2 regions of the Streptomyces sp. NPDC031100 genome follow, and region 1 is predicted to be linked to the other one. Evidence: riboswitches for the same ligand, from Rfam matches in the RefSeq annotation. Region 1 holds a riboswitch; the other holds the start of a gene.
What was found. A riboswitch is a leader RNA that binds a small molecule or an ion and turns the genes downstream of it on or off. The one in region 1 is predicted to bind cobalamin.

Region 1 (7,381 bases):
TCGCGGCTGCCAGCTTGCGCTTCACGCCACCCTCCTCAGGGATGCCACAAACCCCCCTGCCTCCCCGCGGTGTCACGTCAACGCGCCGTACCGCCCTTGGGGCCGGGTCCTGGATCAATGGTGTAGACCAGTACGGGGAGCTTGGCCCAGACCAATAGGCCTGTCAAGGGTGTTCCGACAGGGGCCGGGCGTCCGTGATGCGACCGAGATATGCAGGGACCTTTCATTGCGCAAGCGGCAGATCGGACGATCGCGTTCCGGTGGACCACACACCCTCCACACCCCCATGGACTAGACCAACCGGGAGCGCGAAGATAGAGGGAGGAGATCACGGCGCGTGCGGGTGGACCCCTGCCCCACGAAGCCGTGCCACGATGTGAGCCGGGGCCGATGGGACTGTCGGTCGCTTTCGGCATCCGGAGCCGGGAAGGCAGAGCATGAGCACCGACGTCAGCAGCGCGGAGAACGAGGCCGGCGCGACTGTCCGTACCGCCCGCGTGCCCAAGTACTACCACCTGAAGAAGCACCTTCTGGACCTGACGGAGACGCAGGCGCCGGGCACTCCCGTCCCGCCCGAGCGGACGCTGGCGGCCGAGTTCGACACCTCCCGCACCACCGTCCGGCAGGCCCTGCAGGAACTGGTCGTCGAGGGCCGGCTCGAGCGGATCCAGGGCAAGGGCACCTTCGTCGCCAAGCCGAAGGTCTCGCAGGCGCTGCAGCTCACCTCGTACACCGAGGACATGCGCGCCCAGGGCCTTGAGCCCACCTCGCAACTGCTGGACGTCGGCTACATCACCGCCGACGACCGGCTCGCCGAACTGCTCGGCATGACGGCCGGCGGGCGCGTGCTGCGCATCGAGCGACTGCGCATGGCCAACGGCGAGCCGATGGCCATCGAGACCACCCACCTGTCCGCCAAGCGCTTCCCGGCCCTCAGGCGGTCGCTCGTGAAGTACACGTCTCTCTACACCGCGCTGGCCGAGGTGTACGACGTCCATCTCGCCGAGGCCGAGGAGACCATCGAGACCTCGCTGGCCACCCCGCGCGAGGCAGGCCTGCTCGGCACCGACGTGGGCCTGCCGATGCTCATGCTGTCCCGCCACTCGCTGGACCGGGAGGGCAATCCCGTGGAGTGGGTGCGCTCGGTCTACCGAGGCGACCGGTACAAGTTCGTGGCGAGGCTCAAGCGCCCCCAGGACTGAGCCGAGTTGGCGTCTTCACGCCACACCCCCGAAATCGACATACCGTTATGCGGACGAGGTCTTCCGCTGCCGCGACACCGTCACCTAGATTGCCTGCGCATTACAACAGGTGATCAGCGAGGGGACGGAACGTGGCATGTCCGAAACACCTGAAGTGAGACCACCGGTCGTGACACCGGTCCGCGTGATCATCGGTCTGTGTCTCGTCGCGCCCTTCGTGGCGATGCTGTGGGTGGGCTCGTACGGCAAGAAGGATCCGGCGCTCATCGGGATCCCGTTCTTCTACTGGTACCAGATGCTGTGGGTCGTCATCTCCACCGCCCTCACGATGATCGCGTACAAGCTGTGGCAGCGTGACCAGAACGCCCGCAGGGCCACGCAGAACGAGGGGGCGGCCCGATGAAGGACGGCGTCAACGGCGTCGCGCTCGGCGTCTTCATCTTCTTCTTCCTGGCCGTCACGGTCATGGGCTTCCTCGCGGCGCGCTGGCGCCGGGCCGACGACGAGCACTCCCTGGACGAATGGGGCCTGGGCGGACGGTCGTTCGGCACCTGGATCACCTGGTTCCTGCTCGGCGGCGACCTGTACACGGCGTACACCTTCGTCGCCGTACCGGCGGCGATCTACGCGGCGGGCGCGGCCGGCTTCTTCGCGGTGCCGTACACGATCCTGGTCTACCCGCTGATCTTCACGTTCCTGCCCCGCCTGTGGTCGGTCTCGCACCGCCACGGCTACGTCACGACCTCGGACTTCGTGCGCGGCCGCTTCGGCTCCAAGGGCCTGTCGCTGGCCGTGGCGGTCACCGGCATCCTGGCGACGATGCCCTACATCGCGCTCCAGCTCGTCGGCATCCAGGCCGTGCTGGACGTGATGGGCGTCGGCGGCGGCGAGAACACCAACTGGTTCGTCAAGGACCTGCCGCTGCTCATAGCCTTCGGCGTGCTGGCCGCGTACACCTACTCCTCGGGTCTGCGGGCGCCCGCGCTGATCGCGTTCGTGAAGGACACGCTGATCTACATCGTCATCGCGGTGGCGATCATCTACATCCCGATCAAGCTGGGCGGGTTCGACCACATCTTCGCCAAGGCCGGCGACAAGTTCACGGCGGCGGGTGCGGGCGGTCTCGTACCGGCCCCCGCGGGCCAGTGGACGTACGCCACGCTGGCGCTCGGCTCGGCGCTCGCGCTGTTCATGTACCCGCACTCGATCACCGCGACGCTGTCCTCCCGCAGCCGTGAGGTGATCCGGCGCAACACCACGATCCTGCCGCTGTACTCGCTGATGCTGGGCCTGCTGGCCCTCCTCGGCTTCATGGCGATCGCGGCCGGGGTGAAGGTCTCCAACAACCAGCTGGCGATCCCGCAGTTGTTCGAGGACATGTTCCCCAACTGGTTCGCGGGCGTGGCCTTCGCGGCGATCGGCATCGGCGCCCTCGTGCCCGCGGCCATCATGTCCATCGCGGCGGCGAACCTCTTCACCCGCAACATCTACAAGGACTTCATCAAGCCCGACGCCACGGCCGAGCAGGAGACCCGGGTCTCCAAGCTCGTCTCGCTGCTGGTGAAGGTGGGCGCGCTGGTCTTCGTCCTGACGATGGACAAGACGGTCGCCATCAACTTCCAGCTGCTGGGCGGCATCTGGATCCTGCAGACCTTCCCGGCCCTGGTCGGCGGCCTCTTCACGCGCTGGCTCCACCGCTGGGCGCTGCTCGCCGGCTGGGCGGTCGGCATGGTCTACGGCACGCTCGCCGCGTACGGGATCGCCTCCCCGACGAACCCGGCACAGAAGCACTTCGGCGGCAACGCCAAGGAGATCCCGGGCATCGGGGAGATCGGTTACATCGGCCTGACGGCGTTCGTCCTCAACGTCGTGGTCACCGTGGTCCTCACCCTCGTCCTGAGGGCCGTGAAGGCCCCCGAGGGCCTGGACGAGACCAGGCCGGAGGACTACACGGCGGACGCGGGCGAGCCGGGGGTCCAGGTGGAACTGACCCCGACGGCAACACCCTAGGGAGCGCACAACCCGCAGCGGGCCGCCGGCATCGAGCAACAACGGCGGCCCGTTCTCATGCCTCCCGCCATACACAAGTTGACGCTCTGAAGCCACCACGACACACAACAGACACAACATCTGGGGGTGACACCACGACCCGGCACTAGATGTATGCTCATCCTCGCTGTCGCCGCAGGGGAATCCGGTGCGAATCCGGAACTGTCCCGCAACGGTGTACTTGCGTGCATCCGCACGCCTGTGTCAGTCCGAGGACCTGCCGGCAGCGTGCGCCCGGCCGTCCGGTCCGGGTGCCTTCAGACGTCCGGGCCTCGTGGAGTGGGCCGGTGGACGCGACGCCGTGTGCGCTCGTGCTGCCCCCTGCCCTCCGCAAGGCCCCCGTGCCGAGCGAGGGAGAGCCCCACGTGACCATCGCGCCAGCCGACCCGGCTTCAGCCATCGAGGCCATCGAAGCCCCGGTGGAGACCGACGGTCCCGGTGCCGCGCTGCTGCGGACCCTGACCGAGCTGACCGCCGACCTCCCCGACGCCGACCCCGGCCGGGTCGCCGCGGCCGCGCTGCGGGGCCGGTCCGCTCGCGCGGACGAGACGGAGCTGCGCGAGCTGGCCACCGAGGCGGCCGCCGGACTCATCTCCGAGGACCCCGCCTACTCGCGGCTGGCCGCCCGGCTGCTGACCCTCTCCATCCGCGCCGAGGCCGCCTCGCAGGGCGTGACGTCCTTCACCGAGTCCGTGGCCGTGGGACACCGGGAAGGGCTCGTCGCCGACCGGACCGCCGAGTTCGTGCGGCTGCACGCGGAGCGCCTCGACGCACTGGTCGACGCGGACGCCGACGACCGCTTCGGCTACTTCGGCCTGCGCACCCTGCACAGCCGCTACCTGCTCCGGCACCCGATCACCCGCAAGGTGATCGAGACGCCCCAGCACTTCATGCTCCGGGTGGCGAGCGGCCTCGCCGAGGACGACACCGCCCGCGCACTGGACGAAGTCGCCGCGCTCTACGGGCTCATGAGCCGCCTCGACTACCTGCCCTCCTCCCCCACGCTCTTCAACTCCGGCACGCGGCACCCCCAGATGTCGTCCTGCTACCTCCTCGACTCCCCCCTGGACGAGCTGGACTCCATCTACGACCGCTACCACCAGGTCGCCCGCCTCTCCAAGCACGCCGGCGGCATCGGTCTGTCGTACTCCCGGATCCGCAGCCGTGGTTCGCTGATCCGCGGCACCAACGGGCACTCCAACGGCATCGTCCCGTTCCTGAAGACCCTGGACGCCTCCGTCGCCGCCGTGAACCAGGGCGGCCGGCGCAAGGGCGCGGCCGCGGTGTACCTGGAGACCTGGCACTCCGACATCGAGGAGTTCCTGGAGCTGCGCGACAACACCGGTGAGGACGCCCGCCGTACGCACAACCTCAACCTGGCGCACTGGATCCCGGACGAGTTCATGCGCCGGGTCAACCTGGACGAGCAGTGGTCGCTGTTCTCCCCGGCGGACGTGCCGGAGCTGGTCGACGTGTGGGGCGCGGAGTTCGACGCGGCCTACCGCAAGGCGGAGGCGGCGGGGCTCGCGAAGAAGACCATCCCGGCCCGCGACCTGTACGGCCGGATGATGCGTACCCTCGCGCAGACCGGCAACGGCTGGATGACCTTCAAGGACGCCGCCAACCGGACGGCCAACCAGACGGCCCTGCCGGGCCATGTCGTCCACTCCTCCAACCTCTGCACGGAGATTCTGGAGGTCACGGACGACGGCGAGACGGCGGTCTGCAACCTGGGTTCGGTGAACCTGGGCGCGTTCGTCGCAGGCGGCGACATCGACTGGGAGCGGCTGGACGAGACGGTCCGCACCGCCGTCACCTTCCTCGACCGCGTCGTCGACATCAACTTCTACCCGACCGAGCAGGCGGGCCGGTCGAACGCCAAGTGGCGGCCCGTCGGCCTCGGCGCCATGGGTCTGCAGGACGTCTTCTTCAAGCTGCGTCTGCCCTTCGACTCGGACGAGGCCAAGGCCCTGTCCACGCGGATCGCCGAGCGCATCATGCTCGCCGCGTACGAGGCCTCCGCCGACCTCGCCGAGCGCAGCGGCCCGCTGCCGGCCTGGGAGAAGACCCGTACCGCCCAGGGTGTCCTGCACCCCGACCATTTCCCGGGCGTTCGCCTGACCTGGCCGGAGCGCTGGGCGGCCCTGCGCGAGCGGATCGCCGCGGTCGGCATGCGCAACTCGCTGCTGCTCGCCATCGCGCCGACCGCCACCATCGCCTCCATCGCGGGCGTGTACGAGTGCATCGAGCCGCAGGTCTCCAACCTGTTCAAGCGCGAGACGCTGTCCGGCGAGTTCCTGCAGGTCAACTCCTACCTGGTGCAGGACCTCAAGGAGCTGGGCGTCTGGGACGCGCGCACCCGCGAGGCGCTGCGCGACTCCAATGGCTCGGTGCAGGACTTCGCGTGGATCCCGGCCGACGTGCGGGCGCTGTACCGCACGGCGTGGGAGATCCCGCAGCGCGGCCTGATCGACATGGCGGCGGCCCGCACCCCGTTCCTGGACCAGGCGCAGTCCCTGAACCTCTTCATGGAGACGCCGACCATCGGCAAGCTCTCCTCGATGTACGCGTACGCCTGGAAGTCGGGCCTGAAGACGACGTACTACCTGCGCTCGCGCCCGGCGACCCGCATCGCCCGCGCCGCCCAGGCGCAGACCCAGACCACCATCCCCGTGCAGCAGGTCGCCGACCCCGACGCCGTCGCCTGCTCCCTTGAGAACCCCGAGTCCTGCGAGGCCTGCCAGTAATGACCACCGAAGCCAAGAACCTGCTCGACCCAGGCTTCGAGCTGACCCTGCGCCCCATGCGCTACCCGGACTTCTACGAGCGCTACCGGGACGCCATCAAGAACACCTGGACCGTGGAGGAGGTCGACCTCCACTCGGACGTCGCCGACCTCGCGAAGCTGTCCCCCGAGGAGCAGCACCTGATCGGCCGTCTGGTGGCCTTCTTCGCGACGGGCGACTCGATCGTCGCGAACAACCTGGTGCTGACGCTGTACAAGCACATCAACTCCCCGGAGGCGCGCCTGTACCTGTCGCGCCAGCTCTTCGAGGAGGCCGTGCACGTCCAGTTCTACCTGACGCTGCTCGACACCTACCTCCCCGACCCGGAGGACCGCGCGGCGGCGTTCGCGGCGGTCGAGAACATCCCCTCCATCCGCGAGAAGGCCGAGTTCTGCTTCAAGTGGATGGACTCGGTGGAGAAGCTGGACCGCCTGGAGTCCCAGGCCGACCGCCGCCGCTTCCTGCTCAACCTCATCTGCTTCGCCGCGTGCATCGAGGGCCTGTTCTTCTACGGCGCCTTCGCGTACGTCTACTGGTTCCGCAGCCGGGGTCTGCTGCACGGTCTCGCGACCGGCACCAACTGGGTGTTCCGCGACGAGACGATGCACATGTCCTTCGCCTTCGACGTGGTCGACACCGTCCGCAAGGAGGAGCCGGACCTGTTCGACGACGAGCTGCAGCAGCAGGTCACCGACATGCTGCGGGAGGCCGTGGAGGCCGAGCTGCAGTTCGCGCGCGACCTGTGCGGTGACGGCCTGCCGGGCATGAACACCGACTCGATGCGGCAGTACCTGGAGTGCGTCGCCGACCAGCGCCTGACGCGTCTCGGCTTCGCCCCGGTGTACGGCTCGGAGAACCCGTTCTCCTTCATGGAGTTGCAGGGCGTTCAGGAGCTGACCAACTTCTTCGAGCGCCGCCCGTCGGCGTACCAGGTCGCGGTGGAGGGCAAGGTCGACCTGGACGAGGACTTCTGAGTCCCGGCCGCTCCCAGTGACGATCGATCCGGCGCGCGTTCCGGGGCCCAAGGGCGCCTGAGCGCGCGCCGCCACACGTCTACCAGGGCACCGGCTGCAGCAGCAGCCGGTGGGGCCGCAGGGTGATGCCCACGCGGGTGGTGTCGTTCGACCCGCTGACCTGCTCGAAGCGGTACTTCGCCGAGATCGCCGCGGTGATCAGGGTCAGCTGGGCCATGGAGAAGTGGTCGCTGGGGCACTTGCGGTTGCCGACGCTGAAGGGGCTCATGGCGTACTTCGGCACCTCCTGGGCCCGCTCGGGCAGCCAGCGGTCGGGGTCGAAGTCGAGGTGGTGGTCGTAGGACTGTCCGTCGCGCTGGATGGCGTAGGG
Region 2 (7,381 bases), on a different contig from region 1:
CCTCGATGTGTTCGCCGAGGATCTGGAAGCCGCCGCAGATGCCGAGGACCGGGCGTCCTTCCGCGGCCCTTCTGACGAGGGCGTCCGCGAGCCCCCGCTCCCGCAGCCACGCGAGGGCCTTGACCGTCCCCCGAGTCCCCGGGATCACCACGAGGTCCGCGTCCGCCAGCTCCTCCGGCCGGTCCACGAACCGCACCACGACACCCGGTTCGGCGGCGAGTGCGTCCACGTCGGTGAAGTTGGACATGAGCGGGATGGCGCACACCGCCACCCGCAGCACGTCCTCGCCGACCGGCGGGGCGGTGTTCGACTCGCGTACCGTCCCACGGAGGGAGACTCGCAGTCCGTCCTCCTCGTCGATGCCGAGCCCGTGCTGGAAGGGCAGGACGCCGTACGTGTGCCGCCCGGTGAGCCCGTGCAGCATGTCCAACCCCGGCTCCAGCAGAGTGACGTCGCCGCGGAACTTGTTCACCAGGAAGCCGGCCACCAGCTCCTGGTCCTCGGGCGAGAGCAGGGCGACCGTCCCGAAGAAGGAGGCGAAGACGCCGCCGCGGTCGATGTCGCCGACGACAAGCACAGGGAGCCGGGCGTTCCGCGCGATCCCCATGTTCACGATGTCGGTCCGCCGCAGATTGATCTCCGCGGGCGAACCGGCCCCCTCACAGATCACCGCGTCATACGTGCCCCGCAACTCGGCGAGACACTCCAGCACGGTGCCGAGGAGCTGCTGCTGGCGCCCCCCGTGATACCCGCGTGCGCTCAGCTCGCCCACGGGCTTCCCGAGCAGCACCACTTGACTGCTCTGTTCCCCACCGGGCTTGAGCAGCACGGGATTCATCAGCGCGGTCGGCTCGACCCGGCAGGCCTGGGCCTGCATCGCCTGCGCCCGCCCGATCTCGGCACCCTCGCGCGTGACGAAGGAGTTGAGGGACATGTTCTGCGCCTTGAAGGGCGCCACCTTCACGCCCTGGCGCACCAGCCACCGGCAGATCCCGGCCGTCACGACGCTCTTGCCGGCGTCGGAGGTGGTGCCGGCGACGAGGAGACCACCGTTCACTTCCCACGTCCCTTCACGAGTCGGCGCGCAGCGAGCGTGACGCCGAGCGCGAGCAGGCCGACGCGGCGGGAGAGCCGTACCGCCCGGTCGATGTCGGTGACCCGGACGGCCCGTCCGGCGCCCCCGCCCAGCACGGGCCGGTGTTCGACGCGCCCGCCGTAGGAGAGCGTCCCGCCCAGCCGCACGCCGAGGGCACCCGCGAACGAGGCTTCGACGGGCCCGGCGTTGGGGCTCGGATGCTTGCGTGCGTCGGCCCGCCAGGCGCGCACGGCGCCGCGGGGGTCGGGGCCGGCCGCGGCGGCGAGTACGGCGGTCAGCCGCGCCCCCGGCCACCCCGCGACGTCGTCCAGCCGGGCCGAGGCCCAGCCGTAGCGGCGGTGGCGGGCCGACTTGTGCCCCACCATCGCGTCCAGGGTGTTGACGGCCCGGAACCCGAGCAGCCCGGGCACCCCGCCCACGGCACCCCACACCAGCGCGCCCACGACGGCGTCGGAGGTGTTCTCGGCGACGGACTCCACGACCGCCCGGGCGATCCCGTCGGCGTCGAGGGCCTGCGGATCCCGTCCGCACAGATGCGGCAGCCGCGCCCGTGCGGCCTCGACGTCCCCGGCCTCCAGGGCGCGTCCGACGGTCCGCGCCTCCCTCGCGAGCGAAGTGCCCCCGACCACGGCCCAGGTGGCGGCGGCGGTCAGCGCGACGGAGGCGACAGGGGAGCGGCGCACGGCGCGTTCGGCGGCGGCGCCCAGAGCGACGGCTCCGCCGGCGCACACGGCGGTGTGCAGCGCACCCCAGCCGCGGTGGTCGTGCCACAGTGCGCGTTCCACGGCTGCGGCCGTCCGCCCGAACACGGCGACCGGATGCCCCCGGCGAGGGTCACCGAGGAGCAGGTCGCCGAGAAGGCCGGCGGCGGCGCCGTACGCGTAGGAGCGATCGGCACCCATCGGCTCAGCCGGCCGTGGGGGCAGGCAGGGCCCGGTTACTGAACCTCGAACGGCAGCCGCGCATGGCGATATGTCCTCACTCAGGGTGTCCGCGCCCTGGTTCGACGAGACCGGCGGTGAGAGTTCCTGGCTCCCGGGATTCCTTCCCCGGTGACAGTGGCGGGACCGCGCCGGATTCGCACCGGCTTCCTCTCCTGCCGCCGTACATGGCGTGGGCAGTCCACCACGCCCCCGGAAGGGCCGTCAACTTGCCTTTGACCTGGGACGCCGGACTGTGCTGAGGCCCACACCGCGGCTGTTTCGGGCGGGGTGGAACGGCCCTGTGGGACCCCGTCCCGGACACACGTCCGCCCTGCCGGTCGGCTGAACACGCCGGACCGGCAGGGCGGATGCGGAGGATGTGCGCTCGGGCGTCAGGCCTTCGCCACGATCAGATGGATCCCGTACGCCACCGCGGCCGCACAGGCGGCGAAGCAGACGTACGCGCTCGTCACGGCCAGCGCCGCGGAGTTGCCCTGGGCCGCGGCCTTCTCCCGGCGGGCGAGCGCGGTGACGCCGAGGGTGAACAGGGCCACCAGGCCCATGGTCACGGCGAGGCTGACGCCGAAGACGGAGCCGAGGGCCGCCCAGTCGATCTTCATGGGGATGCTTCCTTCAGAGTCCGGGTTCGGGGTCAGACCGTGGCGGCCGGCGGGGTCGCCGGAGCCGGTTCGGCGGCGGTCTGGGCCGGGATGGTGGCCGTGAGGTCCTCGGTGACGGTGCCCGCGGGGGGCGGGGTCACCGCGGCGATGGCGGTGGTCACCACGCCGGCCGGCTCGGCGGTGCCGTCGACGGCGTTGACGTTGGTGTGGTCGACGACCTCGCGGCGGGAGATCTTCCAGATCGCGGCGCTGGCGCCGACCAGGAAGACGGCGACGAGTGCGGTGCCCCAGTCACCCAGGTCCGTGACGGACTCGGCGCCCGCGCCGACCAGCGCGGCGGCCGGGAGGGTCAGCGCCCAGGCGACGAACATGCGGGTCGCGGTGGACCAGCGGACCACACCGCCCTTGCGGCCCAGGCCCGCACCCATCACCGAGCCGGAGACGACGTGGGTGGTGGAGAGGGAGAAGCCGAGGTGGGAGGAGGCCAGGATGGCCGTGGCCGCGCTGGTCTGGGCGGCGAAGCCCTGGCGCGGCTCCAGGTCGGTCAGGCCCTTGCCCATGGTGCGGATGATGCGCCAGCCGCCGATGTAGGTGCCTAGCGCGATGGCCAGACCCGCGGAGAGGATGACCCAGGTGGGAGGGTTGGAGCCGGGGGCGAGGGAGCCGCCGGCGACCAGGGCGAGGGTGATGATGCCCATCGTCTTCTGGGCGTCGTTGGTGCCGTGGGCGAGGGAGACCAGGCCGGCGGAGGCGATCTGGCCGGCGCGGTAGCCCTTGCGGGTGGCCTCGCTGTCGGCGTTCTTGTCGATGCCGTAGGAGAACCGGGTGGCGAGCATCGCCGCGAGACCGGCCACGATCGGGGCGGCGACCGCCGGGAGCAGCACCTTGGTGACGAGCACGTCACCGTGGACGGCACCGAAGCCTGCGGAGGCGACGGTGGCGCCGACCAGGCCGCCCATCAGGGCGTGCGAGGAGCTGGAGGGCAGTCCCACCAGCCAGGTCAGCAGGTTCCAGAGGATCGCGCCGACCAAGGCGGCGAATATGACCTCGGGACGTATGCCGGTCTCGTCGACGAGACCCTTGGAGATCGTGTTGGCGACCTCCACGGAGAGGAAAGCTCCCACAAGGTTGAGGGCGGCGGACATGGCCACCGCGATCTTGGGCTTGAGGGCGCCGGTCGAGATGGTCGTGGCCATCGCGTTGGCGGTGTCGTGGAAACCGTTCGTGAAATCAAACGCGAGTGCGGTTACCACCACAATCGCGAGGATCAGCGAGAAGCTTTCCATTTACCCAGGCAATCGTTAGAGGTCATCGGCCGTTGGACCGTAGGCAACCTGGATGAACGGAAGGTGAACTGGGGCGGGCGTCAGGGTGTCGTCAACGGGGGATTGGGATTGCCTTCAGGGTCGACGCCCCAAGCGCCCCTTGGCTACCGGCCCCGCGCGAAGGCCCGCAGCCGGCTCGGCGGCCCCTCGAAGAGATTCTGGTCACCCGGCAGGCCGCCCTCGGTGCCGTACTGCCAGAAGGTCCAGTCCGACCAGCCGCCCGGCAGCGACCCCGGGTCCGATGTGCCGTGCCGGGCGATCCACAAGGGGTGGTCCGAGGCGAAGGCGCGGCTGTTGCCCGTGCAGGCCTTCCACCAGCGGGCGGTGGTGTAGATCACCGGGCGGCGGCCGGTCTTCCGGTCGACCTCGTCGCTGAAGGACCGGATCCAGTCGACCATCCGCTTCCAGCCCAGCCCGTAGCACCTGTGGTCCTTGTCGTACGGGTTGTACTCGATGTCGAGCGCCGGCGGCAGCGTCCAGCCGTCCGCCCGCCAGTCGCCGCCGTGCCGCACGAAGTACGCGGCCTGCTCGGCGCCCGGGGACCGGTCCGGCCGGGCGAAGTGGTACGCGCCGCGGACCAGGCCCGCCCGGCGCGCGCCGCCGTACTGCCGGTCGAAGTAGGGGTTGCGGTAGGTCGTGGACTCGGTCGCCTTGACGTAGGCGAACCGGGCGCCGTCCGAGCGGGCGGACGGCCAGTCGACGTGCTCCTGGTGCGAGGACACGTCCTGCCCGCGGAGCGAGCCCGCCGGGTACGCCGACGACACGTCCTGCCCGCGGAGCGGGTCCGCCGCGTACATCGGCGGCCCCGCCGTCGCGGCCTGGGCGCCCACGAGGGCGAGCGCGGCGACGGCGGCCGCGAGCGCGCCCGCGCGGCGAACGGAACGGAAAGGTGTGCGATCACGAGCCACGCGTCCCCCTGGAGTGGCGATGGAACGTCGTCCAGTGAGTTGGAAAGATCATTGAATGCCTGATGATCATGAAAGATCGGCGGATCTTCGACGTTTCGGCGGGATCTTCACCCTCTCGGCGGTACGCGTTCCGGCCCCGCGCACACGGGACGGCAGCCCCCGCGCCGGGCCGGCTGGCAGGATCGCGGCATGGCTGAAGAGCGGCGGGACATGCAACAGGAAGCGGAACAGGAAGCGGTGCACGTCTGGGAGGCGCTGGTCGCGACGGCCCGCCGGACCGTCGCCGACGGGCTGGTCGTCGGCACCTCCGGCAACGTCTCGGCGCGCGTCGGTGACCTCGTGCTGGTCACCCCGTCGGGCGTGCCCTACGACCGGCTGACCCCGGACGACATCACCGGCGTCGACCTCGGCGGCCGGCAGGTGCTCGGCACGCTCGTGCCGACCAGCGAACTGCCCATGCACCTCGCCGTCTACCGCACCACCGACGCCCGCGCCGTCGTCCACACCCACGCCGTGCACGCCACGGCCGTCTCCACCCTCGTGAGCGAGCTGCCCCCGGTCCACTACATGGCAGCTGGGCTCGGCGGCCGCGACGGTCGCATCCGGGTAGCCCCCTATGCGACCTACGGCACCGACGAGCTGGCGGAGAACATGCTCCGCGCCCTCGCCGACCGCTCCGGCTGCCTGCTGCAGAACCACGGCACGATCACCTACGGCACCACCCTCGACCAGGCCTACGACCGCACCGCCCAACTGGAGTGGATGTGCCGCCTGTGGCTGACGGCATCCTCCGTACCGGGCCTGACCCCCTCCCTGCTGACCGATGCCCAGATGACCGAGGCAGCGACACGTTTGAAGGGGTACGGCCAGCAGCGGTGACCCCATGCCCGCCCACCCCTTTGTTCCATGTCCCGGCTCTTCCGCTGGCCGTCGGCCCGGACCCCCACGACACTGGAACCCGTGCGCACCGTCAAAGCGACCGCCGCCGCACTCACCGCGGTCCTGGCCGCCGGCGCGGCATCCGTGGCCGCCGGACGTCTGGCCAGTGACGCCGCGCTGAAGGCGCCCCCGGGCCGTCCGCTGCCCACCGAACCCCGGCTCACCGTGCACGGCACGGCAGCGGGGCGGATCACCCTCACCCGCGACCTGGCCTCCCTGCGCCCCGGCACCTACGGCCTGGCCGACGACGGCTCCCACGCGGTCGTCGGCCCTGTCCTGGAGACGGCCGAGCACACCGCCGACACCGTCGTACGCCGCCTCATACGCGTCACGCACGGCACCCTCGCCTCCGGCGACGCCGTCTGGCTCACCCCGAACGTGCACGTCGGCAATCCGCGCACCGCCCTCGGCCTCGACCACGACGACCTCGACGTGCCCGGCGAACTCGGCTCCCTGCCCGCCTGGTTCGTGCCCGGGGCCCGCGACACCTGGGTGATCGCCGTGCACGGTCTCGGCGCCACCCGCGAGCAGGCCATGAACGTCATGGAGTTCCTGCACGCCCGCCGCCTGCCGGTCCTCGCCCTCGCCTACCGCGGCGACCTCGGCGCCCCGCGCCCGCCGGACGGTCTGAACCACCTCGGCGAGACCGAGTGGCGCGACGTGGACGCGGCGATCCGCCACGCCGTCCGCCACGGCGCCGGCCGGGTCGTCCTCCTCGGCTGGTCCACCGGCGCCACCATGGCCCTGCGCGCCGCCGAACGCTCCGCCGTGCGCGACCGGGTCGCCGGGCTGATCCTCGACTCGCCGGTGCTCAGCTGGCAGGCCACCCTGCGCGCCCTCGCCCACGCCCGCCACACCCCGCAGCCCCTGCTCCCGCTCGCGGTGTGGGCCGCGCAGGGCCGGGCCGGGCTGGACGCCGACCGGGCCGCCGAGACCGCCGACCCCGGCCGGCTCGCCGTACCCACGCTGATCGTCCACGGTCCTGACGACACGGTCGCCCCCTGGGAGTACTCCCGCCGCCTCGCCGCCCGCCGCCCCGACCGCGTCGCCCTGCACACCGTGCCCGAGGCCCCGCACGCGGCGATGTGGAACGCCGACCCGGCGGAGTACGAGGAACGGCTGCGCCGGTTCCTGACCCCGCTGATGTGAGGACGTCCCCGATCCGCCCCGCACGAGTCGGAAGCCCCGGTTCCGTTCGTTCCGTTTAAGGCCGTACGACTGGCCTGATCATGACTCTGCGGCCGGTATCGGAGCCGGTGCGTTGGCCAGCCCCGTCGCCCCCCGTGACATTCCGTTTGGGTTTTCGGACCGTCAACCGGAAGACTGCACCCGTGACGTCCCGTATCCCGCGCGACTCCAGGCTTCGACTCGTCCGACCGCGACCCCTGGCCGCCGCCCCCAGAGCTGTGAACCAGCGGCGCCCGCGGCGCCCCGCACCCCGGCCGCCGGAGGGGACCCCGGCCCCGTCCGAACTGGCCAGAATGGCGCGCAGGGGCCTGGCCGGCGCGGTCCGCGTCGCCCGCTGGGCCGACACCGCCCTCGGCCCCGGCCGCAACGGCGCCACCGCCGA

Region 2: linked by a shared signal. The riboswitch ahead of ACZ5DS_RS00335 (cobalamin biosynthesis protein) and the one ahead of ACZ5DS_RS12965 (ribonucleoside-diphosphate reductase subunit alpha) in region 1 are both predicted to bind cobalamin.

The regions. Positions count from the first base shown of each region.
Region 1 is NZ_JBVIGN010000004.1:234,800-242,180, reverse strand. It holds gene ACZ5DS_RS12985 (extracellular solute-binding protein) at 1-25, opposite strand, end outside; gene ACZ5DS_RS12980 (GntR family transcriptional regulator) at 438-1,202, shown strand; gene ACZ5DS_RS12975 (DUF3311 domain-containing protein) at 1,339-1,605, shown strand; gene mctP (monocarboxylate uptake permease MctP) at 1,602-3,212, shown strand; cobalamin riboswitch at 3,366-3,490, shown strand; gene ACZ5DS_RS12965 (ribonucleoside-diphosphate reductase subunit alpha) at 3,617-5,998, shown strand; gene ACZ5DS_RS12960 (ribonucleotide-diphosphate reductase subunit beta) at 5,998-7,011, shown strand; gene ACZ5DS_RS12955 (bifunctional albaflavenone monooxygenase/terpene synthase) at 7,091-7,381, opposite strand, start outside.
Region 2 is NZ_JBVIGN010000001.1:59,645-67,025, reverse strand. It holds gene ACZ5DS_RS00340 (cobyric acid synthase) at 1-1,057, opposite strand, end outside; gene ACZ5DS_RS00335 (cobalamin biosynthesis protein) at 1,054-1,998, opposite strand; cobalamin riboswitch at 2,100-2,238, opposite strand; gene ACZ5DS_RS00330 (hypothetical protein) at 2,412-2,639, opposite strand; gene ACZ5DS_RS00325 (inorganic phosphate transporter) at 2,672-3,925, opposite strand; gene ACZ5DS_RS00320 (lysozyme) at 4,069-4,872, opposite strand; gene ACZ5DS_RS00315 (class II aldolase/adducin family protein) at 5,062-5,751, shown strand; gene ACZ5DS_RS00310 (alpha/beta hydrolase) at 5,833-6,960, shown strand; gene ACZ5DS_RS00305 (hypothetical protein) at 7,293-7,381, shown strand, end outside.